Regions from separate parts of the Sodalis sp. RH22 genome, predicted to be linked through region 1. Evidence: predicted binding sites of a transcription regulator. Region 1 holds the regulator's gene; each other region holds the start of a gene.

Region 1 (7,951 bases):
CCCGCGGACGCTGCCGGGCGCATCAGGATACGTTATGTCACATTTGTCGTTAGCGCCGGATTTTGATTTCCCGGCAGCAGGTAAACAGGTCCTCGCCGCCGAGCGTGAAGGCCTGGCGCAGCTTGATCAATATATCAACGACGATTTTCGCCGCGCGTGCGAAAAAATATTTTATTGCAGCGGCAAAGTCGTGGTGATGGGGATGGGCAAATCCGGCCATATCGGCCGCAAGATGGCGGCGACCTTCGCCAGCACCGGCACGCCCTCCTTTTTTGTCCATCCCGGCGAGGCCAGCCATGGCGATCTGGGCATGGTATCGGCCCAGGACATCGTCATCGCCTTGTCCAACTCAGGCGAATCCAATGAAATCCTGGCGCTGATTCCGGTGCTCAAGCGCCTGCAGATCCCGCTTATCTGCATGACCGGCAATCCGGCCAGCGCCATGGGCAAGGCGGCGGATATCCATATCTGCGTCCACGTGCCCCTGGAAGCGTGCCCGCTGGGCCTGGCTCCCACCACCAGCACCACCGCCGCCCTGGTGATGGGCGACGCGCTGGCGGTGGCGCTGCTGCAGGCCCGCGGCTTTACCCCCGAAGACTTCGCCCTGTCCCACCCCGGCGGCGCGCTGGGCCGTAAACTATTGCTGCGGGTGACCGATATCATGCACAGCGGCGAAGAAATCCCGGTGACGCCGCGGGATGCGTCATTACGCGACGCCCTGCTGGAAATCACGCGTAAAAATCTCGGCATGACGGTGATATGCGACGATAAGCTGAATATCGCCGGCATTTTTACCGACGGCGACTTGCGCCGGGTGTTCGATATGGGCGTGGATTTAAACCAGGCGCGCATCGCCGACCTGATGACCGCCGGCGGTATCCGGGTGACGCCCAATACCCTGGCGGTCGACGCCCTTAACCTGATGCAGTCGCGCCATATCACCTCGGTGCTGGTGGCCGACCAGAACCGGCTTATGGGCGTGGTGCATATGCATGATATGCTGCGAGCCGGCGTTATTTAACAAGGAAACCCGCCATGCAAGAGACCACCCTTATCGAGACCTGTTACGGCCCGGTCGACCAGCGGATACTGCAATGCGCCCGGGATATCCGGCTGCTGGTGTGCGACGTGGACGGCGTCCTGTCGGACGGCTTTATCTACCAAGGCAACCAGGGCGAGGAGCTCAAGGCGTTTAACGTCCGCGACGGCTACGGCATCCGATGCTTACTGACATCCGGCATCGAGGTCGCTATTATTACCGGCCGGTCCGCCCAACTGGTGGAAGATCGCGCGCGTACCCTGGGGATCTCCCATCTCTACCAAGGCCGGTCGGATAAGCTTTTGGCCTTTGAGGATCTATTGGTTAAACTATCTTTAACAGCGGATCAGGCCGCGTATATCGGCGATGATCTTATTGATTGGCCGGTGATGTCGCGGGTGGGATTAAGCGTCGCCGTGGCGGACGCGCATCCTTTGTTGCTGCCGCTGGCCGATTATGTGACGCATATCGCCGGCGGTCGCGGCGCGGTTCGCGAAATCTGCGATTTAATTCTGCTGGCGCAAGGAAAGCTTGATGATGCCAAAGGGCAGTCGGTATGAGTAAAACAAGATGGTGGGTCACCCTACTGCTGGTATTGGTGGTCCTGGTGTTAATCGGCCTGAACCTGACCGATAACGACGGCAGCCAGAACGCGGCGGCGCCCGATGCCGGCGAACCCACCTACCAGAGCGAACATACCATTACCCTGGTATACAATCCGTTGGGCGCCATGAATTATCGCTTGATCTCCGAGCACGTCGAGCACTTCGCCGTCGAGCAGATTAGCTGGTTTACCCAGCCGGTGGCGACGATGTACGATGAGAATAAAGTCGCCACCTGGACAGTCCGGTCCGATCGGGCCAAGCTGACCAATGATAAAATGCTTTATTTATACGGCCATGTTCAGGTTGACAGTCTGACCGAAACCTCGCAACTGCAGCGTATCAGAACCGATAGTGCGGTGGTGAATCTTGTTACGCAGGATGTTTCCTCCGATGACGAGGTGACCCTATATGGCATCGGATTTAACTCTAAAGGCATGAAAATGCGCGGAAACCTGCGGAACAAGACTGCCGAGCTGATTGAAAAGGTTAAGACCTCTTATGAAATCCAAAATCCAAAATAACATCTGTTACGTTTTTGCGGCCGGCGCGCTGCTGCTGGCGAGCGCCAATGCCCTGGCGCTGACCGGCGATACCGACCAGCCGATCAATATTGATTCCGAGCAGCAGGCCGTCGATATGCAAACCAATGTCGTCACCCTTACCGGTACGGTGGTGGTCAAACAAGGCTCCATCGACATCCGGGCGGATAAAGTGGTCATCACCCGCCCCAACGGCGAACAGGGCAAGGAAGTGGTCGAGGGTTACGGCAATCCGGTGACGTTTTACCAGATGCAGGACAACGGCAAGCCGGTGAAGGGCCATGCGCAAAAGGTCCGCTATGAGCTGGCCAACGATTTTGTGGTGCTGACCGGCGACGCTTATCTCGAACAGCTCGACAGCAACGTCAAGGGCGATCGCATCACCTACCTGGTGAAACAACAGCAAATGGAAGCCTTCAGCGACAAGGGCAAACGGGTCACCACCGTATTGGTGCCGTCCCAGCTGCAGGATAAGAACCCGGCGGGCGCGGCACCCAAAGCGTCCTCAGCGCCCAAGGCGCCCAAATCCGGCAATAAATAAGAGTAATTGAACCCATGGCAACATTAATCGCAGAAAACCTGGCTAAAGCCTACAAGGGCCGACATGTGGTGGAAGACGTCAGCCTCAAGGTCAGCTCAGGGGAAATCGTCGGGTTGCTGGGGCCGAACGGGGCCGGCAAGACCACCACGTTCTACATGGTGGTCGGCATCATCCAGCGCGACGCCGGGCGCATTATTATCGATGACGACGATATCAGCCTGCTGCCGTTGCATACCCGCGCCCGGCGCGGCATCGGCTACCTGCCGCAGGAAGCGTCGATTTTCCGCCGCCTGAGCGTGTTTGATAACCTGATGGCGGTATTGCAGATCAGAAACGATCTCAGCGCTTCGCAGCGCGACGACCGCGCCAATGCGCTGATGGAAGAATTCCATATCGCCCATCTGCGCGATAACCTGGGGCAATCATTATCCGGCGGCGAACGGCGGCGGGTGGAAATTGCCCGCGCCCTGGCGGCCAACCCCAAATTCATCCTGCTTGACGAGCCTTTTGCCGGCGTCGACCCGATTTCCGTCATTGATATCAAGAAAATCATTGAACATCTGCGCGATAGCGGCCTGGGCGTGCTGATTACCGATCATAACGTACGCGAAACATTGGACGTCTGCGAGCGCGCCTATATCGTAAGCCAGGGACATCTTATCGCCCATGGCACACCCGCCGAAATCCTTCAGGACGAGCAGGTGAAGCGTGTTTATCTGGGCGAAGAGTTCCGCCTCTGATAAGGTGTCCTGAAGTGAAAGCCCCAAGAGGTTAATTGACGCATTATATGAAGCAAGGTTTGCAACTCAGGTTTAGTCAGCAACTCGCCATGACTCCGCAGTTACAGCAAGCAATACGCCTGCTGCAACTGTCTACGCTTGAACTTCAGCAGGAGATTCAAACCGCGCTGGAAAGCAACCCCTTACTTGAGCAAACCGATGTCCATGAAGAAATAGACTCACACGACGTACCCGACAGCGAATCGCTTGATACCCGCGAGGCGATGGAGCAGAAGGACATGCCGGAAGAACTGCCGCTGGACGCCACCTGGGACGAAATGTACTCGGCGGGCACGCCTTCGGGCACCGGCACCGACTACCGCGACGAAGAACTGCCGATTTACCAGGGCGAGACCATCCAGACCCTGCAGGATTATCTGATGTGGCAGGTGGAGCTGACGCCGTTTTCCGATACCGATATCGCCATTGCCACCTCCATTGTCGACGCGGTGGATGAAACCGGTTACCTGACGGTGCCGCTGGAAGATATCCTGGAGTGCATCGGCGACGACAGCGTCACCATGGACGAAGTGGAAGCGGTATTAAAACGCGTGCAGCGCTTTGATCCGGTGGGCGTGGCGGCGCGGGATCTGCGGGATTGCCTGCTGATCCAGCTATCGCAGCTGTCGAAGGATTTCCCTTACCTGAACGAAGCCAGGCTTATCGTCAGCGACTATCTCGATCTGCTGGCCAGCCATGATTTCCGCAGCCTGCTGCGATCCACCCGCCTAAAGGAAGACGTGCTGAAATCCGCCATGGCGCTGATCCAATCCCTCGATCCCCGGCCCGGCCAGTCAATCAATACCACCGAATCGCAATATGTCATCCCGGACGTCCTGGTGCGCAAGGTGCATAATCGCTGGACGGTGGAGCTCAATACCGACAGCATTCCCAATCTTAAAATCAACCAGCAATACGCCGCGCTCGGCAATACCACCCGCAATGACTCGGACGGACAATTTATCCGCAGCCATTTGCAGGAAGCGCGCTGGTTGATCAAAAGCCTGGAAAGTCGTAATGACACGCTGTTAAAAGTGACCCGCTGCATCGTGGAGCAGCAACAGGCGTTTTTCGATCAGGGAGAGGAGTATATGCGGCCCATGGTGCTGGCGGATATCGCCCAGGCGGTGGAGATGCACGAATCGACGATATCCCGCGTCACGACGCAAAAATATCTGCACAGCCCGCGCGGCATTTTTGAACTGAAATATTTTTTCTCCAGCCACGTCAATACCGAGGGGGGAGGCGAAGCGTCTTCTACGGCCATTCGTGCGCTGGTGAGAAAATTAATTGCCGCGGAAAACCCGGCGAAGCCGCTAAGCGATAGCAAGCTGACCACCCTGCTTTCCGATCAGGGCATTATGGTGGCGCGGCGAACCGTGGCAAAATACCGAGAGTCTTTGTCCATCCCGCCGTCAAACCAGCGTAAGCAAATGGTTTGACCTCTACAGAGAAGGAAGACACTATGCAGCTGAATATTACCGGACAGCGCGTTGAAATCACCGATGCTTTGCGCGATTTCGTGACGACGAAATTTTCCAAGCTGGAACAATACTTCGACCGGATCAATCAGGTATATATTGTTCTGAAGATCGAAAAAGTCCAGCAGATTGCCGAAGCGACGATCCATGTCAACGGCGGTGAGCTGCACGCGACGTCAGAGGCGGACGATATGTATGCCGCCGTCGATTTGCTGATCGACAAGCTGACGCGCCAGTTGAACAAACATAAAGAGAAACTGAAACAGTACTGAATTCACTGTAGCCATTATCGCTACCTAACCTCACATCGGCTCGTTATCCGTACGATAACGGGCCGATGAGTCTTAAAGGTGAAACAAGCGCCTTAAGTGAAATGAAATGACTAACGATACAGCTTTGCAAATAAACACGGTGTTAAGCCTTGAGTGCACCCGCGGCTCCATCCACTGCCAGAGCAAAAAGCGCGCGCTGGAAATTATCAGCGAGCTGGCGGCCAAGCAGCTCAACCTGGCGCCGCAGGTGGTGTTCGAGGCCGTATTGACCCGTGAACGCATGGGCAGTACCGGTATCGGCAACGGTATCGCCATCCCGCACGGCAAGCTGGAAGAAGACACCCTGCGCGCGGTCGGTGTGTTTATCCGCCTGGAGCAGCCCATTGCCTTTGATGCGATAGATAACCAACCGGTGGATTTGCTGTTTGCGCTATTGGTGCCGGCCGAGCAGTGTAAAACCCATTTGCACACCCTGGCCCTGGTGGCCAAGCGCCTGGCCGATAAAACGGTCTGCCGTCGCCTGCGCGCCGCGCAAAGCGATGAAGAGCTGTATGCCATAATGACGGAAACGGAAGCCGGGTCTTAACGCGCCGGGTCGGATTGCCTGCCCGGCGCTGTACCGACCAGCGGGGAGTCATTGGCGCGATTACGGCAAGCGTGACCAATGGGTCAATAAAAATACCAGAGGGGAGTCGTCATGGTGCTGATGATTGTCAGCGGTCGATCCGGTTCAGGGAAATCAGTCGCGCTGCGCGCGCTGGAAGATATGGGGTTTTATTGCGTCGATAACCTGCCGGTGGTGCTGCTGCCGCAATTGGCCAATACGCTGGCCGATCGGAATATCTCCGCCGCGGTGAGCATTGATGTGCGCAATATGCCCGAGACGCCGGAGATTTTCGAGCACGCCATGGACAACCTGCCGCAAAGCTTTTCGCCGCAGCTGTTGTTCCTCGACGCCGATCGCAGCACCCTCATCAGGCGGTATAGCGATACCCGGCGCCTGCATCCGTTATCCAGCAAGAACCTGTCGCTGGAAAGCGCCATTGATGAAGAGAATGAACTGCTGGAACCGCTGCGCTCCCGCGCGGATCTGATTATCGATACCACGGAAATGTCGGTGCATGAGCTGGCGGAAATGCTGCGTGCCCGGCTGCTGGGCAAACGCGAGCGCGAGCTGACCATCGTGTTCGAGTCTTTCGGCTATAAGCACGGCCTGCCCATCGACGCCGATTATGTTTTCGACGTGCGTTTCCTGCCCAACCCGCACTGGGATCCCAAACTGCGGCCGATGACCGGGCTGGATAAGCCGGTGGCGGCCTTTCTCGACCGCCATACCGAAGTGCATAATTTTATCTATCAAACCCGCAGTTACCTGGAGTTATGGTTGCCGATGCTGGAAACCAATAACCGCAGCTACCTGACCGTGGCCATTGGCTGCACCGGCGGCAAACACCGCTCGGTCTACGTGGCCGAGCAGCTAGCGGACTATTTCCGTTCACGCGGTAAAAACGTCCAGTCCCGGCACCGCACCCTGGAAAAGCGCAAACCATGACGGTTAAACAAACGGTGGAAATCAAGAACCGCCTGGGCATGCACGCCCGGCCGGCAATGAAGCTATTCGATCTGGTGCAAAGCTTTGACGCGGAGGTGTTGCTGCGCAACGATAGCGGCACCGAAGCGGAAGCCAGCAGCGTTATCGCCCTGCTGATGCTGGACTCGGCCAAAGGCCGGGTGATCGAGGTGGAGGCCACCGGCCCGGATGAGATACAGGCGCTGGCGGCGGTGATCGAGCTGTTTAACGCCGGTTTCGACGAAGACTGATCATGCGCGGCTCAGGCTATCGATGGCCACCGCCTTGAAGCCGGCGAAATCGAGGCTGTCGCGCAGCCTGGGCATGGAGCGCTCGCGCACGAAGGTCACGAACAGCTCATAGATCGCCATCGCCTCTTCATAATCGGTCTTATTGATCGCCAGCAGGAAAATCACGTAGGCGGTTTCATTATCGCCCCAGGCTATGCCCTGCGGCGCCAGAATGGTGTAAATCACCGTCTGCCTGGCCAGCAGCCCCAGGGAATGCGGCAGCGCAATGCCGTCGCCCAACAGGGTACTGACGATAGCCTCGCGCTCCACCACCGAGGGATAGAAATCCTTATCCACAACCCCTTCCCGCTTCAGCTGGCCGCATACCTGCTTAAACAGCGCCTGCTGGGTCAGCGGCCGGTCGACAATCATAAAATGCTGTTCAGAAAAGAACTTTTCCAGCATATAAGGGCGGGTGCGATCCACCAGCACCAGTTTGCCCAGCTGTTCGAGCTGATAGTCGCTGGGGAACGGCGCCAGCACCATCACCGGTTTGTTTTTTTCACCGATCCTGACGGTGGAAATGACAAAATCCTCCTCCAGCGCCGGCAGCTTGTCATATTCCCGTAATGAAATCACCTGCGTCACGGCAATCTGCGGATATTTGCGCTTGAGCATCGCCTGGATCATGCGCACCGTCGAGTTGCCGCTGTCGCAGACCAGCAGCGCCTGCGGATGGCGCTGGTAGCCGATATTGTAGTGCCGTTCCAGGCCGACGCCGATATGCAGGACCAGATAGCCTATCTCGTTTTCACTGATGACATACGGGGTATATTTGCCCCAGCTGGTTACCGCCGCCAGCGTCACGTCATAGGCCATGGGATAGTGCTGCTTG
Region 2 (7,951 bases), 1.1 Mb from region 1:
GGTGGAGGTATCGCCCTGCACCGTCAGTAAAACACGCGGACGGATCCGTTTCACGGCGTCCTCGATTTGGCCGGGGCTGAAGACGTCTCCCCAGGGAACCTCAAGGGTGTGTACCTCGGCGCGACAGCGGCGGGCGATTTCGCATAACAGATGGCCGAAGCGGCCGAATACCGGCACCAGGACCTTATCACCGGGCCGGATCACGGAAAGCAGCACCGCCTCGATGCCGGCGCGCGATGTGCCGTCTACCAGCAGGGTCCAGCGGTTGGCGGTGTTGAACAGCTGGCGGTACAACGCCATCACCTCGTTCATATAGCCGGTCATCGCCGGATCATACTGGCCGATAAGCTGGGCCGACATCGCCCTGAGCACGCGCGGATCGGCATTAATCGGCCCCGGCCCCATCAGCAGCCGGGCCGGCGGATTCATCTGGTCATAGCTCGCAATATCCAACATGATTTATCCTTCCGAGAACGCTATTAATTTATTTAGTAATACGCCAAGTAAGTCGGCAACGGGGAACCGCCTCACCGGTCCTGAACCCCGCTGCCCGCCGCGCCCAATCCAGGCGGCGGCAGGGATGCAGATCCTGGCGCCGGACAGCCAGGCCTAGGCGTCGCCGAGGCCCCGTACCGAGGCAATAAACTGTTTCAGTTCCGCCGTCCGCGGCCGGGCGAACAGTTCTCGGCTTGCGCCCTGCTCCCACACCGTGCCCTGGTGCATAAACACCACCCGGTCGCCGACTTCGCGGGCAAAGCTCATTTCATGGGTGACCAGGATCAGGGTCATGCCTTCGCCGGCCAGTTTTTCCAGCACTTTCAACACTTCCCCCACCAGTTCCGGATCCAGCGCCGAGGTGATCTCATCGCACAGCAGCACCTTGGGATCCATCGCCAGCGCGCGGGCGATGGCCACCCGCTGCTGCTGGCCGCCGGAAAGGCTGGCGGGGTGGTAATCCAACCGGTCGCCCAGGCCGACCTTGTCCAGCATCGATACCGCCAGTTCGCGGCATTCGGCCGCATTTTTCCCCAGCACCCGGCGCGGCGCCAGCATCACGTTTTGCAGCGCGGTCATATGTGGGAACAAATTGAAATTCTGGAACACCATCCCCACCGAACGACTGATTTCCCGCGCCTGGGCATCACGGTGGGTCACCGTCATGCCGCCCAGCTTAATGCTGCCCTCCTGATACTCTTCCAGGCCGTTGATGCAGCGCAGCAGGGTGCTTTTGCCGGAACCGCTGCGCCCGATAATCGACACCACCTCGCCGGCGTCGATATCCAGATCGATCCCCTTCAGCACATGGTTCTGGCCGTAATATTTCTGCACCTGGTTAATGGTTATCAGCGGCATGATACTTTTTCTCCAGATAATGGCTGAGGCGGGAAAGGGGATAACACATCAGGAAATACCCCAGCGCCACCAGGCCGAAGACTTTAAACGGCTGGAAGGTGACGTTGGTGAGCATGGTCCCCGCCTTGGTCAGCTCGACAAAACCGATGATGGACGCCAGCGCGGTGCCTTTAACCACCTGTACCGAAAACCCCACCGTCGGCGCAATGGCGATGCGGATGGCCTGCGGCGCCATAACCCGCAGCAGGGTCTGGCCGAAGCTTAAGCCCAGGCAGCGGGACGCTTCCCACTGTCCTTTCGGCAGGGCATCGATACTGCCGCACCAGATATCCACCAGGAACGCGCTGGTGAACAACGTCAATGCCAGCGCCGCCGCCAGCCAGGGGCTGACATCAATGCCGAACAGCGCCAGGCCGAAAAAGGCCAGGAACAGCTGCATCAGCAGCGGCGTGCCCTGGAACAGGTTACTGTAGGCGCGAACACCCTGCTTTAGCCAGCGCCGGCGCGACAGGCGCATCAACATCAGCGGCAGGGTCAACAGGCCGCCGCCGGCAAAGGCCACCAGCGACAACAGCAGCGTCCAGCGCGCGGCCAGCAGCAGGTTGCGCAGGATATCCCAGTCGGTAAACGACGTCATGCCCCTTCTCCGCCGAAGATCAGGCGCCCGGCCCGTAGCAATACCTGGCGCATCAGCAGCGACAGCATCAGATACATCAGCGTCACCACCAGGTACACCTCAAAACTCAGGAACGTGCGCGACTGGATAAGGCTGCCGGCAAACGTCAGTTCCTCATAAGACACCTGGGAAACCACCGACGATCCGAGCATCACGATCACGCACTGGCTCACCAGCGCGGGGTAGATGCGTTTTAATGCCGGCGGCAGCACCACCCGCAGGAAGACCTGGCCGCGCGACAGGCCGAGCACCCGGCCGGCCTCCCACTGCCCCTTCGGCGTGGCCTGGATGCCCGCGCGGATGATTTCCGTGCTGTAGGCGCCGAGATTCACCACCATCGCCAGCAGCGCCGCCTCGCCGGCGGTCATTTTCAGCCCCAGCGCCGGCAGGCCGAAGACGATAAAAAACAGCTGCACCACAAACGGCGTATTGCGGATAAGCTCCACATAGACGCCCCATAACCGGCCCGGCACGACATACCGGCCGCTGCGGATAGCCGCGCCGCACACGCCGAGGGTAATACCGCCCGCCGTGGCGGCGGTGGTCAGCATCAGGGTCACCCACAGCCCGGACAGCAGTTCGGGCGTATAGGGCCACAGGGCGGCGAAATTAAGCTGATAGGTCATGGGCGCGGCGTCCTCAGGCGCCCAAATCGGCCGGCAGCGGCGCTTTCATCCATTTTTCGGACAGACTGTTGAGGGTATTGTCTTTCAGCGCTTCGTCGATCAGGGCGTTAACCTTCTCCTTCAGCGCCGGCTCATCCTTGCGCAGGCCGACATAGCACGGCGAGTCCTTAAGCATAAATTTCGCCGCCGGCGCCTTGGCCGGGTTCTGGCGGGCAATGGCGCTCACCACCAGATTACCGGTCGCCACATACTGCACCTGGCCGGACATATAGGCCGACAGCGTGGTGTTGTTATCTTCATAACGCTTGATCTGGGCATCCTTCGGCGCCAGATCGGTCAGCACCATATCCTCCACCGCGCCGCGGGTCACCCCCACCGTTTTGCCGGCCAGTTCCGCCGGCGCTTTCAGCCCGTCGTCCTTCGGCCCGAAGACGCCGAGGAAAAACGGCGCGTAAGCGCGGCTGAAATCAATGGTTTTTTCGCGCTCGGCGTTTTTACCCAAACTGGAAATCACCAGATCGACCTTGTCCGTTTGCAAATAAGGCACCCGGTTGGCGCTGGTCACCGGCACCAGTTGCAATTTCAGCTTCATCTTGTCGGCCAGGTAACGCGCCATGTCGATATCGTAGCCCTGGGGCTGCAGATCGGTGCCGACCGACCCAAAAGGGGGGAAGTCCTGTGGAATGGCGACCCGCAGCACGCCGCGCTGCTGGATTTGCTGTAACTGATCGGCCAGGGCCGCCCCCGCCTGGGTAAACAACAGGACCGCGCCCGCCAGGGCTATAAGCTGTTTTCTGATTTGCATACCGGGTTCCCAAGATGAAGTAATGAAACAAATGATTCTCAGGCTAATTATCTGCAACTAATGTGCCAAATGAAACCATTGATTCACGCCGGGGAACACCGGGGGGAAACATCAGGCCAGCCCCGCCATAAGCGGGGTTATGCTAACGGGAATGGCAAAGCCTTGGCCCTGCGGCGGGAAAATAACGCACCCATAAAGTGCAAGCGCACCGCTATGTCGCGCTGTTTTTTTATGAACCCCGGGGTTCAAGCTCATCCAGTTCGCCATACCCATCGGCGATACTGTGGATGCGCGCCCGTCCCTGGGCCAGGGTATGATGCAGCAATGCGTTGCTGATAAGGTTCGCCAGGCTCATGGCAGACGAGTAGGAATCAAACGCCGATACGCTGTCAAGCGTTGCGGCGATATGCCAGCGCGCCAGCGGAATCAGCGCCTGCGCCTGGGGCTCGCTTATCAGCAGCACCGGCACGGCGTTATTTTTAAGCTGCAGTAATAACGGCCGGATTTGCGGCGTGCGCCGGCGAAACGCCACCACCACCACCATATCCTCGGCGGTCAGATCCACTATTTCTTCGGCCAGCGTCTGCCCCGGCTGCGGCAGCAGGCTCACCCGCCCGCGCACCTGCAGTAGTTGCTGGCGCAGGTGCATCGCCACCGGATAGCTGTTGCGCAAGCCCACCAGGCACAGACGCCGGGCATTATCCATCGCCGTTATCACCGCGGAAAACTGCGCGCCGTCCAGCCGGTTGACCCAGTAGGTCAGGTTAGCCATTTCCTGTTTGTAATGCCGTGACAACAGCGTGTTGCCCTGGACCGCGTCGCGGCTATCGGTTAACGGCATCCCGCTTTGGCGCAACACCCGCAGTTCGTCGCGCATCTGGCGATAGTTATCATAACCCAGGCGTTTGAACAGCCGGCTGACGGTCGCCTTGGAGACGCCGCTTAAACGCGACAGCTCCGCGCTGTTATAACTGATCAGATCGTCGAAATGATCGAGGATAAACGCGGCGACCCGCTGTTCCTGCGGTGAAAGCTGCGCATAAGCGGCGCGCAGGCGCTCATCGAATTGCTTCATATCTCCTTCCCGGCTGCAACCTTTGTTTCATATTACCCTAGCATATCCTGCCGCGGCGCAGGCAAATGAATCCGGCGGCGCGGGTTGGAACGCCTCTTGCTTAACTGTTGCCAGCCTCCGCCCGTTAACAAGAGATATTGACCAAGATGAACAACAGTTCCATGGCGCCGATGGGCATGGCGGTGACGCCGCATCATCTTGCCAGTGAAAGCGCGCTGGCCGTCCTGCGCGCGGGCGGCAACGCCATTGAAGCGATGGTGGCCGCCGCCGCGTCCATCGCGGTGGTCTACCCGCATATGAACGGCCTGGGCGGCGATGGTTTCTGGCTTATCGTGCCGCCGCGCGGCGAGCCGGTCGCCATCGATGCCGGCGGCCCGGCGGGTTCGCTGGCGACTTTCGATTTTTACCGGGATGAGGCGCTTATCCCCCATCGCGGCGCGATGTCGGCGCTGACGGTGGCGGGCACGGTGGCCGGCTGGGCTGAGGCGCTGTCGCTCTCGGCGGAAATGGGCTACCCGCGGCTGCCGCTATCAAGCCTGCTCGCGGATGCCATCCGTTATGCCGCCGACGGCATGCCGGTTTCCCTGTCGCAGGAACAGGCTTCCCGCGCCAAATTCTCCGAACTGGCGGGCCGGGCGGATTTTGCCCGGGTGTTTTTTCCCCATCGGGAGATTCCGCTGGCCGGTAGCCGCTTTACCCAGCCGCGGCTCGCCGAAACCCTTATCGCCCTGGCGGAGCAGGGACTGGACAGTTTTTACCGCGGCCCGGTAGCCGCCGGCATGGCCCAGGAAATGAAGGCGATCGGCATGCCGGTCACCGCCGCGGATTTGGCCGCTTACCGCGCCAGACGGCGCGCCCCGCTGCGCCTGGCGCACGGCAAAGGCGAGCTGTTTAACCTGGCGCCACCCACCCAGGGCCTGGTGTCGCTGGCCATCCTCGGCATTACCGATCGCCTGTCCATGGCCGCGCAGTCTGAAACCCAGACCATCCATCGCATCGTCGAGGCCACCAAGCTGGCGTTCGCGCTGCGCGATGAAGTTATCACCGACCCGGCGCACCTGGCCTGCGATCCTGACGCCCTGCTGGCGCCCGCTTTCCTGGACGGCCTGGCGCGCCGGGTGGACGCCGAACGCGCCGCGCCCTGGGGCAGTATGCTGGCGCCGGGGGATACGGTATGGATGGGCACGGTGGACAGCAGCGGGCTGGCGGTGTCCTTTATCCAGAGCATTTACCACGAATTCGGCAGCGGCGTGGTGCTGCCGAAAAGCGGTATATTGTGGCAAAACCGCGGCGCCGCCTTTAGCCTGGAGCCCGGGCATTTGCGGGCGCTGGCGCCGGGCAAATATCCGTTCCATACGCTTAATCCGGCCGCCGCAAAGCTGCATGACGGCCGGGTCATGGTCTACGGCGCCATGGGCGGGGACGGCCAGCCGCAGACCCAGGCGGCGATATTTACCCGCCATATCATGCAGGGCATGCCGTTGCAGCAAGCCGTCAACGCGCCCCGCTGGCTGCTGGGGCGGACCTGGGGGCAGGCCACCGATACCCTGAAACTCGAAGGGCGTTTTAGCGGCGCCACCTTTGATGCCCTGCGCGCGCTCGGCCACGAGGTGGAGTCCCTGCCGGATTTCAGCGAAGCGGTCGGACACGCCGGCGCGATAGTGCGCCATACCAACGGGATGCTGGAGGGCGCGTTTGACCCGCGCAGCAACGGCAGCGCCGCCGGATTTTAGTGTTAACAAAACCTGGAGAACCTGATGGATAAGCCCTTGATTCCGACCGATGCGGTACCCATGGTTTCCGTACCGGGCGATTCAGCGCCCGGAGACTCAATGCCAAACGATTCCTTGCCTGGCGATGCCGTTCCCATCGATTGCGCGGCGTATATCCGCCAGATGGAAAGCGTGCTGGCGCTTAAGCTTGATGACGCCAGGCGCGCGGAGCTGCTGGCGCAGTTTGAGCGCATCGCCGCCATGGCGGCCCCACTGATGGCCTTTCCGCTGGATGACCGGCTGGACGTGGCGGGAGTCTACAAGGCATGAACATCACCACCCTGGCGTCATTATCGATAGCCGAGATCACCGCCCTGCTGGCCGGGGGCGAGGTATCGGCCCGTGAGATCGCCCGCGCCGTCCTGGACGCCATCGACGCCGCCAATCCGGCGCTGAACGCCTGGACCCGGGTCACGACGCAGAGAATGTTAAGCGAAGCCGACGCCCTGGACGCGCTGCGCCGTGCCGGCTCCCCCCTGCCGCCGCTGGCGGGCGTCCCTTATGGCGTGAAAAACCTGTTTGACGTGGCGGGCGAAACCACCCTGGCCGGCGCCAGCCTGTACAGCGATCGCGCCGCGGCGCAGCGGGACGCCTGGGCGGTGGCCAAACTGGCCGGCAGCGGCGCCATGCTGTCCGGCATGCTGAATATGGATGCCTACGCCTATGGTTTTACCACCGAGAACAGCCATTATGGCGCTACCCGCAATCCACGGGACCCGGCGCGCATCGCCGGCGGCTCCTCCGGCGGGTCGGCCGCCGCGGTGGCCGCCGGGCTGGTGAAGTTTTCCCTGGGCAGCGATACCAACGGTTCCATCCGGGTGCCGTCGTCACTGTGCGGCATCCTGGGCTTAAAACCCACCTTCGGCCGGCTGTCGCGCGGCGGTACGCATTCATTTGTCGCCAGTCTGGATCATATCGGGCCGATGGCGCTGTGCTGTGAAGATCTCAGCGCGGTCTATGACGCGTTGCAGGGCATTGACCCCGGGGACGGGTTCCAGGCCGACCGGCCGGTCAGCCCGACGCTACCGCTGCTGGACCGGGGACAGGAGGGGCTGCGCTGCGCGGTGCTGGGCGGGTATTTCCGCGCTTGGTGCGACGCGGATGCCGCCAGGGCGCTGGACACCGTCGCCCGGGCGCTGGGCGCGGACGAAGAGGTGATGTTCCCCGAGGCGGCGCTCGCCCGCTCGGCGGCCTTTATCCTCAGCGCGTCGGAGGGAGGCAACCGTTACCTGCCGGCGTTGCGGCGGGAACCGCACCGTTTTGAGCCGCTGTCGCGCGAGCGCCTGCTGGCCGGCGCGATGCTCCCTTCCGCATGGTATATCCAGGCGCAGCGTTTTCGCCGCTATTTGCAGGAGCGCATCCAGCCGCTATTCGCCCACTGGGATATTTTGCTGGCGCCGGCCACGCCCTGCTGCGCCACGCTTATCGGCCAGGACACGTTTACCGTTAATGGCCAGGCGCTGCCGGTGCGCGCCAGCATGGGCATGCTGACCCAGCCGGTGTCGTTTCTGGGTCTGCCGGTGGTGACCGTACCGCTCACCATCGCGGGCGGGATGCCGATCGGCGTGCAGCTGATCGCCGCGCCGTGGCGTGAGGATCTCTGCCTGCGCGCCGCGCGGGCGCTGGAGCAAAGCGGCGTGGTAG
Region 3 (7,951 bases), 2.1 Mb from region 1:
GACGACGCGCTCTCCGCCGTGGACGGGCGTACCGAACATACCATCTTGCGCAATCTCAGGCAGTGGGGCGAGGGACGTACCCTGATCATTACCGCCCACCGGCTGTCGGCGCTGAATGCGGCCGATGAAATCGTCGTGCTGCGCCACGGCACCCTTGCCCAGCGGGGCGAACATCAGCATCTGCTGCAGGAAGAGGGCTGGTATCGGGATATGTTCCGCTACCAGCAGTTGGAAGCAGCGCTCAGCGCCGATCCGGACGGGCAGGAGGCGGCCGATGCGTAAATGGCAAACCCTGTGGCCGACGCTGAAACGGCTGCTGGCCTACAGCCGGCCTTACCGCAAACCGCTGACGCTGGCGGTGGTCATGCTGTGGCTGGCGGCCGGCGCGGAAGTCGCCGGCCCGGTGGTGATCAGCTTTTTTATCGACCGGGTCGTACCGCTGAAAACCTTTCCGCCGCTGCTGGTGACCGGGCTGGCGCTGGGTTATATCGCCCTGCAGATGGTGTCCGCGTCCCTGCGCTACTACCAAGCACTGCTGTTCAACCAAACGGCGCTCGACGTGGTGCAGCAACTGCGCACCGAGGTAATGGACGCCGCGCTGCGCCAGCCGCTGAGCGCCTTTGATACCCAGCCGGTGGGCCAGCTTATCTCGCGGGTGACCAATGATACCGAGGTGGTCAAGGATCTTTACGTCACGGTGATGGCGACGGTGCTGCGCTGTATCGCCCTGGTGGGCGCCATGCTTATTGCGATGTTTATGCTGGACTGGCGCATGGCCGCCATTTCGATGGTGATCTTCCCCGTGGTGGCGCTGGTAATGACGGTGTATCAGCATTTCAGCACCCCGATCGTGCGTCGCCTGCGCGCCTATCTGGCGGATATCAACAATGGCTTTAATGAAGCGATAAGCGGCATGAGCGTCATCCAGCAGTTTCGCCAGCAGGGGCGTTTCGGCCAACGGCTGGCGCAAGCCAGCCACGCCCATTACCTGGCGCGGATGCAGACCCTGAGGCTTGAGGGCTTTTTGCTGCGCCCGCTCCTGAGCCTGCTGTCGGCGTTGGTATTATGCGGGCTGCTGATGCTGTTTAGCTTCAGCCCGGCGGGCACCGTCGGGGTCGGGGTACTGTATGCCTTTATCAATTATCTCGGCCGCTTAAATGAGCCGCTGATTGAACTGACCACCCAGCAATCGATGCTGCAGCAGGCCGTGGTGGCGGGCGAGCGCATCTTTGAACTGATGGACGGCGACCGGCAGCAGTACGGCGACGACGACCGGCCCTTGAGCAGCGGACGTATTGATATTCGCGACCTCAGCTTTTCCTACCGCGATGCCACGCCGGTATTGCGGCATATTTCCCTGTCGGTGCCATCCCGGCGCTTTATCGCGCTGGTGGGGCATACCGGCAGCGGTAAAAGCACCCTGGCTAATTTAATGATGGGCTATTATCCCATCAGCGAGGGCGCGCTGTTGCTCGACGGCCGGCCCATCGCCAGCCTGTCGCACCGGGTGCTCAGACAAGGCGTCGCCATCGTCCAGCAGGACCCGGTGGTCATGGCGGACACTGTATTCACCAATATTACCCTGGGGCGTGATATCAGCGAATCCAGGGCCTGGCATGCCCTGGAACAGGTGCAACTGGCGGAACTGGTCAGATCCATGCCGGGCGGCATCCACGCCGGCCTCGGCGAGCAGGGCAATACCCTGTCGGTCGGGCAAAAACAGCTGCTGGCCATGGCCAGGGTTCTGGTCCTCACTCCGCAAATCCTGATCCTCGACGAGGCCACCGCCAATATCGACTCCGGCACCGAGCAGGCGATCCAGCGGGCGTTGGCGGCTATCCGCCACCAGACCACCCTGGTGGTTATCGCGCACCGCTTATCCACCATCGTCGAGGCTGACGAAATTCTGGTGCTCCACCGTGGCGAAGCGGTGGAGCGGGGCTCCCACGAGGCGTTGTTAACGCAGCGGGGCCGCTATTTCCAGATGTATCAACTGCAGCAGGCCGGCAGGGCGCTCGCCGCCGACGTCAGGGTGGCCGGCGCGGGGCACGGCTGACGATGTGCGACGGATGTGCCGCCCGTGGGTAGCCGCGGATAAGCATGCTGGGCGCTTAAGCGCAGCGCGCACCGGGATTGAGCATCCCGGCGCCGATATTCCCCTTTCTGCACCGTAATCTGGCGTAGCGCACTAATACAGTGCGCCTCGCTGGTGTATTTTTGCGCGTCGCCGGAGCCAATGCTGCGCCTGAGGCGGGTTTTGCTGTATCGGCGGGCGTCCAACGGTAAATTTCTATTTCAAAACATTTGTGGCACATGCTTTGCTTTACTCAGGCGTAGCGATCGCGAGTTCAGATCCAAATTCTTGAGGGGGAACATATGAAGCTGGTAACCGTGGTGATTAAACCATTTAAATTAGAAGACGTGCGAGAAGCGCTTTCTGCTGTGGGCATTCAAGGGCTGACGGTCACCGAGGTCAAAGGCTTTGGACGGCAAAAGGGCCATGCAGAGCTGTATCGCGGGGCCGAATACAGCGTTAATTTCCTGCCCAAGGTAAAAATTGATATCGCCATTGCCGACGATCAGCTAGATGAAGTTATCGATGTCATCAGTAAAGCGGCGTATACCGGAAAGATCGGCGACGGCAAGATTTTTGTTGCTGAGCTACAACGGGTCATCCGGATTCGTACCGGAGAGACCGACGAAGCAGCACTTTAACGACACACACGCGCGAATTTTGTGGATAGGGATGAATGAAAATGAAGAAACTTGTCTCATTGACCAGCCTCGGCGCAGTAGCATTGTTGCCGACATGGGCCATGGCCGCAGCGCCTGTTGCTGACAAGGCCGATAACGCTTTTATGATGATAAGCACCGCTTTGGTGCTGTTTATGACTTTACCGGGGATTGCCTTGTTTTACGGCGGCCTGCTGCGCGCCAAAAACGTGCTGTCGATGTTGACCCAGGTTGCGGTCACCTTCGCCATGGTCTGCGTGCTGTGGCTGATTTACGGTTACTCCCTGGCCTTTAGCGAGGGCAATCCGTTTTTCGGCGGGTTCGGTTGGACCATGTTGAAGAATATTGAGCTGACGGCGCTGACCGGTACGTTCTATCAACTGATCCACGTCGCGTTTCAATGTTCGTTTGCCTGTATTACCGTCGGTCTGATTGTCGGCGCCCTGGCGGAACGTATTCGTTTCTCCGCGGTGCTGATTTTTGTGCTGGTATGGCTGACCTTTTCCTACCTGCCGATGGCGCATATGGTTTGGGCAGGCGGTTATCTGGCGGCGCAGGGCGCGCTGGACTTCGCCGGGGGTACTGTCGTTCATATCAATGCGGCGAGTGCCGGTTTGGTGGGTGCCTATATGCTGGGCAAACGCTCAGGTTTCGGCAAGGAAGCGTTTAAGCCGCATAACCTGCCGATGGTCTTTACCGGTACCGCGATCCTGTATGTCGGCTGGTTCGGCTTCAACGCCGGTTCCGCCAGCGCCGCCAACGAAATTGCCGCACTGGCTTTCCTCAATACCGTCATGGCTACCGCCGGCGCCATCCTGTCCTGGGTGTTTGTTGAGTGGATGCTGCGCGGCAAGCCTTCCTTGCTGGGCGCCTGCTCCGGTTGTATCGCCGGTCTGGTCGCCATCACTCCTGCCGCCGGCACCGTCGGCGTCGGTGGCGCACTGGTCATTGGCTTGGTGGGCGGCGTAGCCGGGCTTTGGGGTGTGGTTGCCCTGAAAAAATGGCTGCGGGTGGATGATGTCTGCGACGTATTCGGCGTGCACGGCGTGTGCGGTATCGTAGGCTGCCTGCTGACCGGCGTATTCACTTCCGCCTCGCTCGGCGGCGTGGGTTACGCTCAGGGTGTTACCATGGGGCACCAGCTCTGGGTTCAGCTGTTCAGCGTGATCGTCTGTCTGGTCTGGTCCGGCGTCGTGGCCTTTATTGGCTTCAAGATTGCCGATATGGTGGTGGGTCTGCGTGTGTCCGAAGAACAGGAACGCGAAGGCCTGGACGTCAACAGCCATGGCGAAAATGCCTATAACGAATAATTTTCTATGCAGCGCCGGGGCACGATAACCGGCCATGGAAAATCAGCAGGGGCGATTTATCGCCCCTGTTTTCATTTGCGCAAAGCGCCGGGCGGGCCGGGTGGGTTCACACCCCATGGTGCCGCATCACGCCTTCCTGCGCCGTCGAGGCTACCAGCACCCCGTCGCGGCGGAAAATCTGTCCGCGCACAAATCCCCGCGCGCCGGACGCCGAAGGGCTTTCTATCGCATATAACAGCCAATCGTCAAAACGAAAAGGGCGATGGAACCACATCGAATGATCAATGGTGGCGATTTGCACCCCGGGCTCAAGAAACCCCACGCCATGCGGCTGGAGCGCTGTGGGCAGGAAGTTAAAATCGGACGCGTAGCCCAGCAGGAATTGATGGCATTCACGATCATCCGGCAGTGTGCCCGCAGCCCGCAGCCAAACATAACGCACGGGTTTTTCCACGGCGCCTTTAAACGGGTTATGGAAAACAACCGGACGCATTTCTATCGGCTTTTCACCGGTCAGTTTTCGCCGCAGCGGCTCGGGCAGACCGGCGGCCAGCGGCAGCGCGATATCCCGCTCCGAGGGCAACCCCTCGGGGGCGGGCACCTGGGGCATCGGGCTTTGGTGCTCAAAGCCCGTTTCTTCCGCCTGAAACGAGGCCGTCAGGTAAAATATCGGCAGGCCCTGCTGAATGGCGCTGACATGACGGGCGCTGAAACTGTTGCCATCGCGCAGCTCGGCCACCTGATAGACAATGGGCAAGCTGACGTCGCCGGGGCGTAAAAAATAGCTGTGAAAGGAATGGACATGCCGCGCCGGGGGGACCGTCTGCCGTGCGGCGTACAAAGCCTGGGCCACCACCTGCCCGCCGAAGACCCGCGGCAGGCCCAAATCCTCGCTTTGACCGCGAAAAAGGCCTTCCTCCAGCTTTTCCAGGGTGATCAGATTCAATAGATGATCGATTTTACGGGTCATAACTACGCTCCAGTAACCAGGGTCTTCACTGCGGGTAAACGCATGACGGGTGCCGGCATAGCGTCGGGGCGCCGAACCTCCCAGGCCGGCCATGACAGCCCGCTTTAATGAGCATAACCGCAAACGTGTCCGGTGCGAATGCAACCGACAGGAAAATATCAGGATTCTGTGCCATGATTAAATCATTAGGTGGTTCAGCCACCAAGACTTCACCGCCGCTTGGTATCGGTGAAATGATGAGCTAATAATAAGAAGGAGAGATAAATCATGAAACTCTGGCAAGTAGTAGGTGGCGCTGCGCTAGCGGTCACCTTGGCGGGATGCGCTGATAAAGGCCATCAGGTGGCTACCCCGGCGTTCAAAACCCCGGGCACCGCTGAACAAGCCGAAGCGTTAAGGCAACCCAGCGTTTCCGGCACCGTTTGGATCAGGCAACGGATCGCATTGCCTCCCGACGCGGTATTGACCGTAACGCTGTCCGATGCCTCGATAAGCGATACGCCGTCTACCGTCATTGCGCAACGTGTGGTACGCACGGAAGGTAAGCAGGCGCCGTTCAGCTTTGTGTTGCCGTTTAATCCGGCGCAAATACAGCCCAATGCGCGCATCCTGCTAAGCGCGGCGATTACCGTCGATGGCCGGTTAATGTTTATTACCGAGCAGGTGAAGACGGTTATCAACAACGGCGGCACCAAACAGGATCTGACGCTGGTGCCGGTGGAAGCCGTGGCCATGCCGACACGCGCCGCGGCGGCATCTACCGTGCCGCTGACCTCTCCCACCCAGGTGGCGCCGGCCAGCAGTGTTCCCGCGCCTAACCAGTTGTAAGGTCTCTTGGGATGGTGCTAAACGCCGCGGTGTTGGCGGCGTTTATGCCGGCTAAAGCGTCGCGTGCGTGGGCACAACGGCTGGAGACGTTACTGAACAACACTGAACAACGCCTCTGGTGGCGATAGGTTGAGTGTCTCACAGGGAGGTGAGACGCGCTCACGCCCTAGCGCCATGGCGACAAATCATCATCCCCGCCAGGACTAAGGTATTTAACGTGTCGCGGCCTCTCCTCTCCCTGGCCCGCTGTTCCAGCCTGGCCGGCGTTTTACAAGACCCAGCGATAGCGGGACAAGTCGATATTTCCGCCGCGCCCGAATTCCACGCCCTCCGCTTCCAGGGCGGTTCTCTGCCGTTCATAATCTTCGCCCGCCAGTGAAATGCCGCCGTGCCGGTTGACCACCCGATGCCATGGCAGGCGGCTACCCGCGGGCAACCGGCTCAGTATGCCCCCGACCTGCCTGGCGGCGCGCGGAGATCCCGCCAGCCGGGCCACATCGCCATAGGTGGCAATGTGGCCGGAAGGAATGGCGGCGACAATCTGGAATACCCGCTGGCGAAACGTATCAATTGGTTCATTCATCGTATGGCACAGAATTCATTAAGCCCAAGGCAGCATATTGGCATAACCCGGCAGGGTCAAAAAGGATTTAAAATAGGACAGGGCCACGGCGCGGATGGCGATTGCCCAAGAAAACAGCGCTTGGCGCGTATCGGCTTGCAATTGCGCGGGGCATCATTGATAATGCCCCGCGCTCGGGAAAAACGAGCCGTCAATGGAGGCCCCGTTGGTGCTCCCGCAACACTAACTTGTGAACTCGGTCAGGTCCGGAAGGAAGCAGCCGTAGCAGGCGACGTGTGTGCCGGGATGTTGCTGGCGGGGCCTCCACCCAATCAAACGCCCCACCATTATTCTCCCATTTTTCATCAATGCTTCTTTATGGATGCCAGGTCCGCTGTTTTTTCAACCAGCCGCCGTTATTAATTAGTCGATAGCCCGGGCCAATAGGATGTTCTATGGCGCTTGTCGATGAAATAACGTCCGTTGATATATTGCCGGGAAAAATTAAAGGATGGAATACCTTGCATAATAGCGTCTATTAAAATAAAGCACTGGCTATCCGGCATTACGCCGTGATAGCTGCTATGGCATATTTATTCGTGTTTTTATTACCAATCCAGGGCATACCCGGGGCGCGTCAACACGCATAAGAGCGCACGTTTACACTTGGGGAGCGCGATAATCTGCGTCACAACACGGAATAGCCGGTGATAAAAAAGGAGTGATAAATACACCTATATGAACATAAATTTTTATTAATGTTGATATTAAGTATCACTTAATGGCTGTTTAACGAACATACTTCCAGACCGATACCGGAACTTTATCATAGAGTTTGTCCATGGTCAGTTCCGCGAGACGATGGTCGGCCGCAGAGTTGAATATCTCCAGTTCGTCGTCGGACAGTTCATATTTGTTTTTCTCTATCACCCGCTCCAGCGTCTCCAGGGTTCTGCATTTGCGTAACCGCATTAAATAATCGATCTTGTTCATATTGGCCTTTTGGGTTCTCTCATATGTTAAAATATCATTTACTATTTCAGGAAATACAGAGTTCAGTCTCTGAGAAAGTTCCGAATAGCCGTGAACGGCTTTTGCGCCACCGTTGCACATCCAGATTATTGATACCGTAGCTGCTAAATAAGGTAAAAGTATCGTCCAGGAAGGTTTCTACATGATCGACCAAATCGCTTTCATTATGATGTTTAAGCTTAAAAATGACCACATAAGATGCAATATGGTCGATTAATTCATTCATCTGTAAATTAATCGCCGATGCCGGGTCATTAACCCACCCATGGTAGCTATCGCCCAAACTGGCAATGCCCTCATCATACAGATTGCCACAGAGGTATTTAAGCTGTGCTATATCATGTCGTTTGGGTGAATACTCATCCATATCAGCCCTCCTAACGCTAAACAAATTACCGTCATCTTTAAGATGGGATTGAGGCACGCCCACGTATCATCGGCGTTCCCGCGCCCTATTTAAAGATAGAAGATTTTATGCAGTTTGGCACTATCAGCTTACATTATCTTACCGTCATA
Region 4 (7,951 bases), 710 kb from region 1:
GAGCAATCGGTCGACCAGGTTGCGCAGGCGGTCGGCCTGTTCAATGATCACCTTGGTGTATTCCAGCAGCGAGGGATCGGGCAATGCTTTGGCCAGCAGTTGCGCCGCGCCGCGCAGACCGCCCAGCGGGTTCTTGATTTCATGGGCCAGGCCGCGCACCAGATCCCGTGCCGCCACCTGCTGGGCATGCTGAATCTGTTCCTGGCTGAGGCGGCGCTGATTATCCATCGGCGCCAGCTCCATCAGGAAAAAATCCTCGGGCAGGCGTTGCACGGTAAGGGAAAGGATATGCGCCCGCCCGTCAACCACCAACGTGACCTCGTTATCGGTAAACCCCTGGCCGGCGTTAAGGCTTTCGCGCATCAGTTCGACGTTGAGCGAAAAATAGCCCAGCAGCTCAGGCAACGGCGTGCCAAAAAGCTTGCGCGAGCTTTGCGCTAAAAGTTGTTGCGCCGCCGGATTGGCGTAATGAACGGCAAGGTCATTATCCAGCAGCAATATGCTGTTGATCAGGGAATTAAGGATCTGCCCAGCATCGGGCAATGAGCCTGTAGCCATAAAGCAGTCTCCCGCACTCTACCAGTGCATTTAGTCCGTTATGTCGTCATGCGCATGGCTGCGCGCAAGCTTTGCTGGAGAAAAAAGCCCATCCGAAGATGGGCTGAAAGTTTCCACGGCAACAAAAAAACGTCAAGTTATACGCTGTAATACAGCTCGAATTCCACCGGATGCGGCGTCATGCGAATACGGTCTACTTCTTCCGTGCGTAAGGTGATATACGCGTCGATGGAGTCGTCGGTGAAAACACCGCCACGGGTCAGGAACTCGCGATCCGCGTCCAGCGCCTTAAGGGCTTCTTCCAGCGAACCGGCCACCTGTGGGATTTCTTTCGCTTCTTCCGGCGGCAGATCGTAGAGGTTTTTGTCCATGGCATCGCCAGGATGGATTTTGTTGATAACCCCGTCCAGACCGGCCATCAGCAGGGCGGCAAACGCCAGGTATGGGTTGGCGGCCGGATCCGGGAAGCGCACTTCGATACGACGGGCTTTCGGGCTGGCGACCACCGGGATACGGATGGAGGCTGAGCGGTTGCGGGCGGAGTAGGCCAGCATAACCGGCGCTTCATATCCCGGGACCAGACGCTTGTAGGAGTTGGTGGTCGGGTTGGTCAGGGCGTTGATGGCCTTGGCGTGTTTGATGACGCCGCCAATGTAGAACAAGGCGGTTTCGGACAGGCCGCCGTACTTGTCGCCGGAGAACAGGTTATTGCCGTCTTTGGTCAACGACATATGGCAGTGCATGCCCGAGCCGTTATCGCCGAACATCGGTTTCGGCATAAAGGTCGCCGTTTTGCCGAAGGCATGGGCAACGTTATGCACGACATATTTATAAATTTGGATCTCGTCGGCTTTTTTCGTCAGGCTGTTGAAGCGGGTGGCGATTTCGTTCTGGCCGGCGGTGGCGACTTCATGGTGATGAGCTTCAACCACCAGGCCCATTTCTTCCAGGGTCAAACACATGGCGGAACGCAGATCCTGTGATGAATCCACCGGGGGAACCGGGAAATAACCGCCTTTGATGCCGGGACGATGGCCTTTATTGCCGCCTTCGTAAACTTTATCGGTATTCCATGCGGCTTCAACGTCGTCAATAGCGACATGGGAACCGGAAATTGACGAACCAAAGCGGATATCGTCAAACAGGAAAAATTCAGGTTCCGGCCCAAACAGCACGGTATCGGCAATGCCGGAGGTTTTCAGAAACTCTTCGGCGCGTTTGGCGATGGAACGCGGGTCGCGATCGTAGCCTTGCATGGTGGCAGGCTCAAGGATGTCGCAACGGATAATCAGGGTGGTTTCTTCATAGAAGGGGTCGAGCATCGCCGTGCTGGCATCGGGCATCAGCACCATGTCGGACTCGTTAATGCCTTTCCAGCCGCCAATGGAGGAGCCGTCAAACATTTTTCCATCTTCAAAGAAGTCGGCATCTACCTGATGGGCTGGTATAGTGACGTGCTGTTCTTTACCTTTCGTATCAGTGAAACGCAGGTCGACGAATTTTACTTCGTGCTCGTTAAGCATCGTCAAAACGTGTTCAGCGGACATAACTTGTATTCTCCCGGATGTGCCATTGTCGTCGTGGAACGAAATCGTATGGATCGAATTTTATTTAACTTAGCTGGGCTAGGCTAAACTGGACTGGTATAAACAGTAGCTAAAAGTGTGCCAACATTGCCAAAATGATGAGAAGGGCCGCGTTTCCGGCCTTATTAACCAAAGTCCGCCTGCACCAGATTGGTGGGATAGCGCTATATTAGTGCATTTGGGCAGTAAGTGGGCACTATTTTGGTGCAATAAATGGGGCGAGGTGAAATAATGCACTGAGAAAGGGATGACGAAGCGTCAAAAATGACGCAAATGCAGAGATCGTCGCGATCTTGTTTAGTCCCTCGCTTATTACGTGTACAATAACGCGCTATTTCTAATGCCTGAGGCAAAGTTGTGATCGAAAATTTGCGTAACATCGCCATCATCGCGCACGTCGACCATGGTAAAACTACCCTGGTCGATAAGCTGTTGCAACAATCCGGAACATTGGGTGACCGCAACGACGCCACTGAGCGCGTCATGGACTCCAACGATTTGGAGAAAGAGCGCGGGATTACCATCCTCGCTAAAAATACCGCTATTAACTGGCACGACTACCGTATCAACATCGTTGATACCCCCGGACATGCCGATTTCGGCGGCGAGGTTGAGCGCGTGATGTCCATGGTTGACTCGGTATTGCTGCTGGTCGACGCCATGGACGGACCCATGCCGCAAACCCGGTTCGTGACCCAGAAAGCCTTTGCTTACGGTCTCAAACCCATTGTGGTCATCAATAAAGTCGACCGTCCCGGCGCCCGCCCTGATTGGGTAGTGGACCAGGTGTTTGATTTATTTGTCAACCTCGGCGCAACCGATGAGCAACTGGATTTTCCGATCATATATGCCTCCGCGTTAAACGGTGTTGCGGGCTATGAGCACGAGAACATGGCCAGCGACATGACCCCGCTGTTTGAATCCATCGTCAAGAACGTCGAAGCGCCGAACGTCGACAGCGACGGCGCGTTCCAGATGCAGATTTCGCAGCTTGACTACAACAGCTATGTTGGCGTCATCGGTATCGGCCGCATCAAACGCGGCTCGGTTAAACCGAACCAGTCTGTTACCATCATCGACCATGAAGGTAAGCGTCGCAACGGCAAAGTGGGCCAGGTGCTGGGCCATATGGGCCTGCTGCGCATCGAGTCCAAGCTGGCGGAAGCGGGTGATATCATCGCCGTTACCGGCCTTGGCGAGCTGAATATCTCCGATACCATTTGCGATCAGGCCCTGGTCGAAGCGTTGCCGCCGCTGACGGTGGACGAACCTACCGTTTCCATGTCGTTCGGCGTCAACACCTCGCCGTTCTGCGGCAAGGAAGGCAAATACGTCACCTCCCGCCAGATCCTTGAGCGCCTGAACAAAGAGCTGGTGCACAACGTGGCCCTGCGCGTGGAAGAAACCGTCGATCCGGACACCTTCCTGGTCTCGGGCCGCGGCGAGCTGCATTTGTCGGTGCTGATCGAAAACATGCGGCGTGAAGGTTTTGAAATCGCCGTATCGCGCCCGAAAGTTATCTATCGTACCGTCGACGGCAAGAAACAAGAGCCGTTCGAACAGGTTACCCTGGATATCGAAGAACAGAACCAGGGCCCGGTTATGGAAGCCATGGGCATCCGTAAAGGTGAAATGCGCGATATGCTGCCGGATGGCAAAGGACGCATCCGTCTTGATTACATCATCCCCAGCCGCGGCTTGATTGGTTTTCGCACCGACTTTTTAACCATGACGTCCGGCACCGGCCTGCTGTATTCGTCGTTCAGCCATTATGACGATGTCCGTCCGGGTGAAATCGGCCAACGCCAGAACGGCGTGATGATTTCCAACGGCCAGGGCAAAGCGGTAGCCTACGCCTTGTACAGCCTGCAGGATCGCGGCCGTTTGTTCCTGGGCCACGGCGCGGAAGTGTATGAAGGCCAGATTATCGGCATCCACACCCGTTCCAACGACCTGACGGTAAACTGCCTGACAGGTAAAAAACTGACCAACATGCGTGCTTCCGGCACCGATGAGGCCACGACGCTGGTGACCCCGATCAAGATGTCGCTGGAACAGGCCCTGGAGTTTATCGATGATGATGAACTGGTGGAAGTGACACCGCTGTCCGTGCGTTTACGTAAACGTCATTTGACCGAAAATGACCGTAAACGCGCTAACCGTTCGGGTAAAGAAGCTTAAACCCGTCGGCCCAGGCGGCGATAACGTAACAATGCCGGTCTGCGTAAGCAGCCCGGCATTTTTTTGCCCGTCGTTCAGCTATTCCCGGCGATAAAGCAGCCTGATGTCATGCTGTTGGCAATACTCATGAAATTTCGGCGGCGGCGATTGGTCGGTTATCAGGGTATGAAACAAGGATAAAGCACCGATAAAGGCGGGTTTGATGTTGTCGAATTTACTGTGATCGGCCACCAGGATTGCCTGCTGCGACATGGACAACGCGCGATGCTTCATGGTGAGTTCGTCAAAGTTAAAGCAGGTGGCGCCGAAACCGATATCAATACCCGCCGCGGAGATAAACGCTTTATCGGGGCGGATATTATCCAGGATGGAATATTGGGTCAGCGGCGTAAAGATGCAGTTGGCGGGGTGGAACTCGCCGCCGCATAAAATAACTTTGCAATTAGGATGATCTTGTAACGCCAGGAAAGTATTCAGGGAATAGCAGACGGCGGTAAACGCCAGGTCATCGTCAATCGCATCGATGATAAACGGGGTGGTGGTGCCGCAGTCGAAAAAAACCGTGTCGTCCGGCTCGATCAGCGCCGCCGCCAGGCGGCCGGTAAGGGTTTTTTCCTCAACGTGCTTGGCTTTTTGATCCGAAACAAAATAGTGGGTAACGTTATTATTGCGCGGATCGTTAACCACGTAACCGCCCAGCAGTACGACCTGCGCGGGTTCGGCGCTGAGATCGCGGCGGATGGTCATCTCCGAGACGCCCAGCAGGACGGCGGCATCTTTCAAATGAAGCTTATCTTCCCGCTTCAGGGCGAGTATCAGTTTATTAATCCTTTCTTCGCGCCGCGTTTCCATATGACATCCTGCGTTATCAGACCCGATTTCCGCCGGGTTCTCAGAAATTAATAGTCGCTGGCGGACGCCTTGCCCGATACGATCGCGACACCTGAACTGGTGCCGATTCGGGTGGCGCCGGCCAGGATCATGGCGGTGGCGGTCTGGCGATCGCGTACGGCGCCGGAGGCCTTAACGCCCAGCTCCCCGCCGACGGTTTCGCGCATCAGCCTGACATGTTCTTCTTTTGCGCCGCCGGTGCTGAAGCCGGTGGATGTTTTCACAAACGCCACCTTCAGTTCGCGGCATATCCGGCAAACCGCGACAATTTGTGGTGAACTCAACAAACAGGTTTCCAATATTACCTTCAACGGAATAGCCGCGCAAACCTCGCGGACCGCGCGGATATCGGCGGTTACCGCGTCAATATTGCCGCTTTTGAGCCAACCGACGTTAATCACCATATCTATTTCCTGCGCACCCGCCGCAATCGCCGCCTGCGCCTCGAACGCCTTGGCGGAGGTCAGGCCGGCGCCCAACGGAAAGCCGATCACCGAGCAGACCTTTACCGGGCTGTCGCGCAGCAAGCGCGCGGCAAGCGGCACATACCCGGAATTGACGCAGACCGCATAAAATCCGCACTGTTTAGCCTCGCCGCATAACGTGGTGATCTGCGCTTCGGTGGCATCCTGCGCCAGCAGGGTATGGTCGATGTAAGGGGCAAAATCGATTTCAGGGGAAGTCATGTTAATGTCCTTTATGTGGATTATCACGATAATAATGTGAGAATAATAACATTACAGAAGCCTCTTACAATAGGCATGTGGCAATTTAATTTTCATTAAACGATGTGATCATTGTCATGTTACTAACATTTTTGTCTTGTTAGTGTTAATAAAATAACATTGAATAAGGTTAAAAATATGAGGGCTAATAATTATGGATATCGCAGTTATCGGTTCCAACATGGTGGATTTAATCACCTATATCAAAGAGATGCCTAAAACCGGGGAAACGCTGGAAGCCCCCGGTTTTGAAATCGGCTGCGGCGGCAAGGGCGCCAATCAGGCGGTAGCCGCCGCCAAGCTAGGGGCGGAGGTGATGATGGTCAGTAAAGTCGGCGAGGATCTCTTTGCGGACAATACCGTTAACAACCTGGTGCGCCATGGGGTCGATACCCGCTATGTGGAAACGGTGGCGGGCGTATCCAGCGGCGTAGCGCCGATTTTTGTCGATCCAGATTCACATAATCGCATCCTGATTATCAAAGGCGCCAACGATCACCTCGGCGCGCAGGACATCGATCGGGCGGCGGAACAGCTCAAGGGCTGCCGGCTGATTATCCTGCAGCTGGAAATTCCGCTCGCCACCGTCTATCACGCCATTGATTTTGCCGCCCGGCATCAGGTTCCCGTAATCCTTAATCCGGCGCCCGCCACCCGGGAACTGGATATCGCGTATGCCTGCCGGTGCGACTTTTTTATGCCTAACGAGACAGAGCTGGAAATTCTGACCGGCATGCCGGTGGACAGCGAGGAGCATATCCTGCTGGCCGGCCGTTCGCTGCTGGCCAAAGGATTGAAGAACCTGATTATTACCATGGGGCATCGCGGCTCGATGTGGCTAAGCGGCAACGAGGTGTACCGGGTCGATCCGGTACCGGTCGACGCCGTGGATACCAGCGGCGCCGGCGATGCGTTTATCGGCTGTTTTGCGCATTATTTTGTCGCGCGCGGCGATATCAAACAGGCCATGCGCTACGCGTCCGCCTATGCCGCCTACAGCGTCCGGGGTAAAGGCACCCAGCGTTCCTATGCCGAGGCTTCCCAGTTCCATGATTTCCTTGCCACCCTTCATCAGGAATAACATCATGCGCCACAATACGGTACAAATGCCTGACGGCTATTTAAACAAAACACCGTTGTTTCAATTTATCCTGCTGTCCTGCCTGTTTCCGCTATGGGGCTGCGCCGCCAGCCTTAACGATATCCTGATCACCCAGTTCAAAACGGTGTTCGCATTGAGCGATTTTGCCAGCGCCCTGGTGCAAAGCGCCTTTTACGGCGGTTATTTCCTGATTGCCATCCCGGCGTCGATGGTTATCCGCAAAAGCAGCTACAAAATGGCCATTATGATCGGCCTGTCGCTGTATATCATCGGCTGCGTACTGTTCTATCCCGCCTCCCATATGGCCACCTATACCATGTTCCTGGCGGCCATTTTTGCCATCGCCATCGGCTTAAGCTTTCTTGAGACCGCGGCCAATACCTACAGCTCGATGATCGGTCATCGCGATTACGCGACCCTGCGGCTGAACATCAGCCAGACGTTTTATCCCATCGGCGCGCTGATGGGTATTGTGCTGGGGAAATACCTGGTGTTTCAGGAAGGCGGCAGTTTAAGCAGCCAAATGGCCGCCATGACGCCGGAGCAGGTGCATCAGTTCCGTCTCAATATGCTGGAACTGACCCTGGAACCCTATAAATACCTGATTATGGTGCTGGTGGTGGTGATGGTGCTGTTTATGCTCACCCGGTATCCCCACTGCAAACCGCAGCCCGATAAGCAAAACCGCCGCGCCGCGCCCGGCATGGGCGAAACGCTGCGTTATCTTGCCGGCAATGCGCGCTTTCGCAAGGGCATCGCGGCGCAGTTTCTCTATGTGGGCATGCAGGTGGCCGTATGGTCGTTTACCATCCGTTTGGCGCTGAACCTGGGGGCGGTAAATGAGCGTGACGCGTCCAACTTTATGATTTACAGCTTTATTTGTTTTTTTATCGGTAAATTTGTCGCCA

The links. The regulator sigma-54, encoded in region 1, starts transcription at its own class of promoters, with help from an activator protein. The targets are predictions, from matches to a motif close to GTTGGCACANNTTTCGCTNT.
Positions count from the first base shown of each region.
Region 2: ACL2XN_RS15585 (gamma-glutamyltransferase family protein) is a predicted target of sigma-54. The motif match lies at 4,619-4,638, and genes of this name have one in related genera.
Region 3: glnK (P-II family nitrogen regulator) is a predicted target of sigma-54. The motif match lies at 2,306-2,325, and genes of this name have one in related genera.
Region 4: glnA (glutamate--ammonia ligase) is a predicted target of sigma-54. The motif match lies at 2,211-2,230, and genes of this name have one in related genera.

Region 1 covers NZ_CP178731.1:4,555,249-4,563,199, reverse strand. Annotated here, with positions in the region: gene kdsD (arabinose-5-phosphate isomerase KdsD) at 35-1,021, shown strand; gene kdsC (3-deoxy-manno-octulosonate-8-phosphatase KdsC) at 1,036-1,599, shown strand; gene lptC (LPS export ABC transporter periplasmic protein LptC) at 1,596-2,165, shown strand; gene lptA (lipopolysaccharide ABC transporter substrate-binding protein LptA) at 2,143-2,724, shown strand; gene lptB (LPS export ABC transporter ATP-binding protein) at 2,739-3,464, shown strand; gene rpoN (RNA polymerase factor sigma-54) at 3,512-4,945, shown strand; gene hpf (ribosome hibernation promoting factor) at 4,969-5,256, shown strand; gene ptsN (PTS IIA-like nitrogen regulatory protein PtsN) at 5,363-5,842, shown strand; gene rapZ (RNase adapter RapZ) at 5,954-6,808, shown strand; gene npr (PTS phosphocarrier protein NPr) at 6,805-7,077, shown strand; gene ACL2XN_RS20680 (BglG family transcription antiterminator) at 7,078-7,951, opposite strand, start outside.
Region 2 covers NZ_CP178731.1:3,419,943-3,427,893, forward strand. Annotated here, with positions in the region: gene ACL2XN_RS15555 (pyridoxal-phosphate-dependent aminotransferase family protein) at 1-456, opposite strand, end outside; gene ACL2XN_RS15560 (amino acid ABC transporter ATP-binding protein) at 610-1,353, opposite strand; gene ACL2XN_RS15565 (amino acid ABC transporter permease) at 1,334-1,990, opposite strand; gene ACL2XN_RS15570 (amino acid ABC transporter permease) at 1,987-2,655, opposite strand; gene ACL2XN_RS15575 (transporter substrate-binding domain-containing protein) at 2,669-3,460, opposite strand; gene ACL2XN_RS15580 (MurR/RpiR family transcriptional regulator) at 3,690-4,535, opposite strand; gene ACL2XN_RS15585 (gamma-glutamyltransferase family protein) at 4,682-6,268, shown strand; gene hpxX (oxalurate catabolism protein HpxX) at 6,368-6,577, shown strand; gene ACL2XN_RS15595 (AtzE family amidohydrolase) at 6,574-7,951, shown strand, end outside.
Region 3 covers NZ_CP178731.1:2,491,141-2,499,091, reverse strand. Annotated here, with positions in the region: gene ACL2XN_RS11500 (SmdA family multidrug ABC transporter permease/ATP-binding protein) at 1-282, shown strand, start outside; gene ACL2XN_RS11495 (SmdB family multidrug efflux ABC transporter permease/ATP-binding protein) at 275-2,056, shown strand; gene glnK (P-II family nitrogen regulator) at 2,377-2,715, shown strand; gene amtB (ammonium transporter AmtB) at 2,757-4,043, shown strand; gene tesB (acyl-CoA thioesterase II) at 4,150-5,013, opposite strand; gene ACL2XN_RS11475 (YbaY family lipoprotein) at 5,281-5,841, shown strand; gene ACL2XN_RS11470 (MGMT family protein) at 6,110-6,424, opposite strand; RNA gene ffs (signal recognition particle sRNA small type) at 6,628-6,724, shown strand; gene ACL2XN_RS11460 (HHA domain-containing protein) at 7,193-7,396, opposite strand; gene tomB (Hha toxicity modulator TomB) at 7,443-7,802, opposite strand.
Region 4 covers NZ_CP178731.1:3,843,407-3,851,357, reverse strand. Annotated here, with positions in the region: gene glnL (nitrogen regulation protein NR(II)) at 1-558, opposite strand, end outside; gene glnA (glutamate--ammonia ligase) at 696-2,105, opposite strand; gene typA (translational GTPase TypA) at 2,502-4,325, shown strand; gene deoR (DNA-binding transcriptional repressor DeoR) at 4,404-5,177, opposite strand; gene deoC (deoxyribose-phosphate aldolase) at 5,225-5,902, opposite strand; gene rbsK (ribokinase) at 6,096-7,022, shown strand; gene fucP (L-fucose:H+ symporter permease) at 7,027-7,951, shown strand, end outside.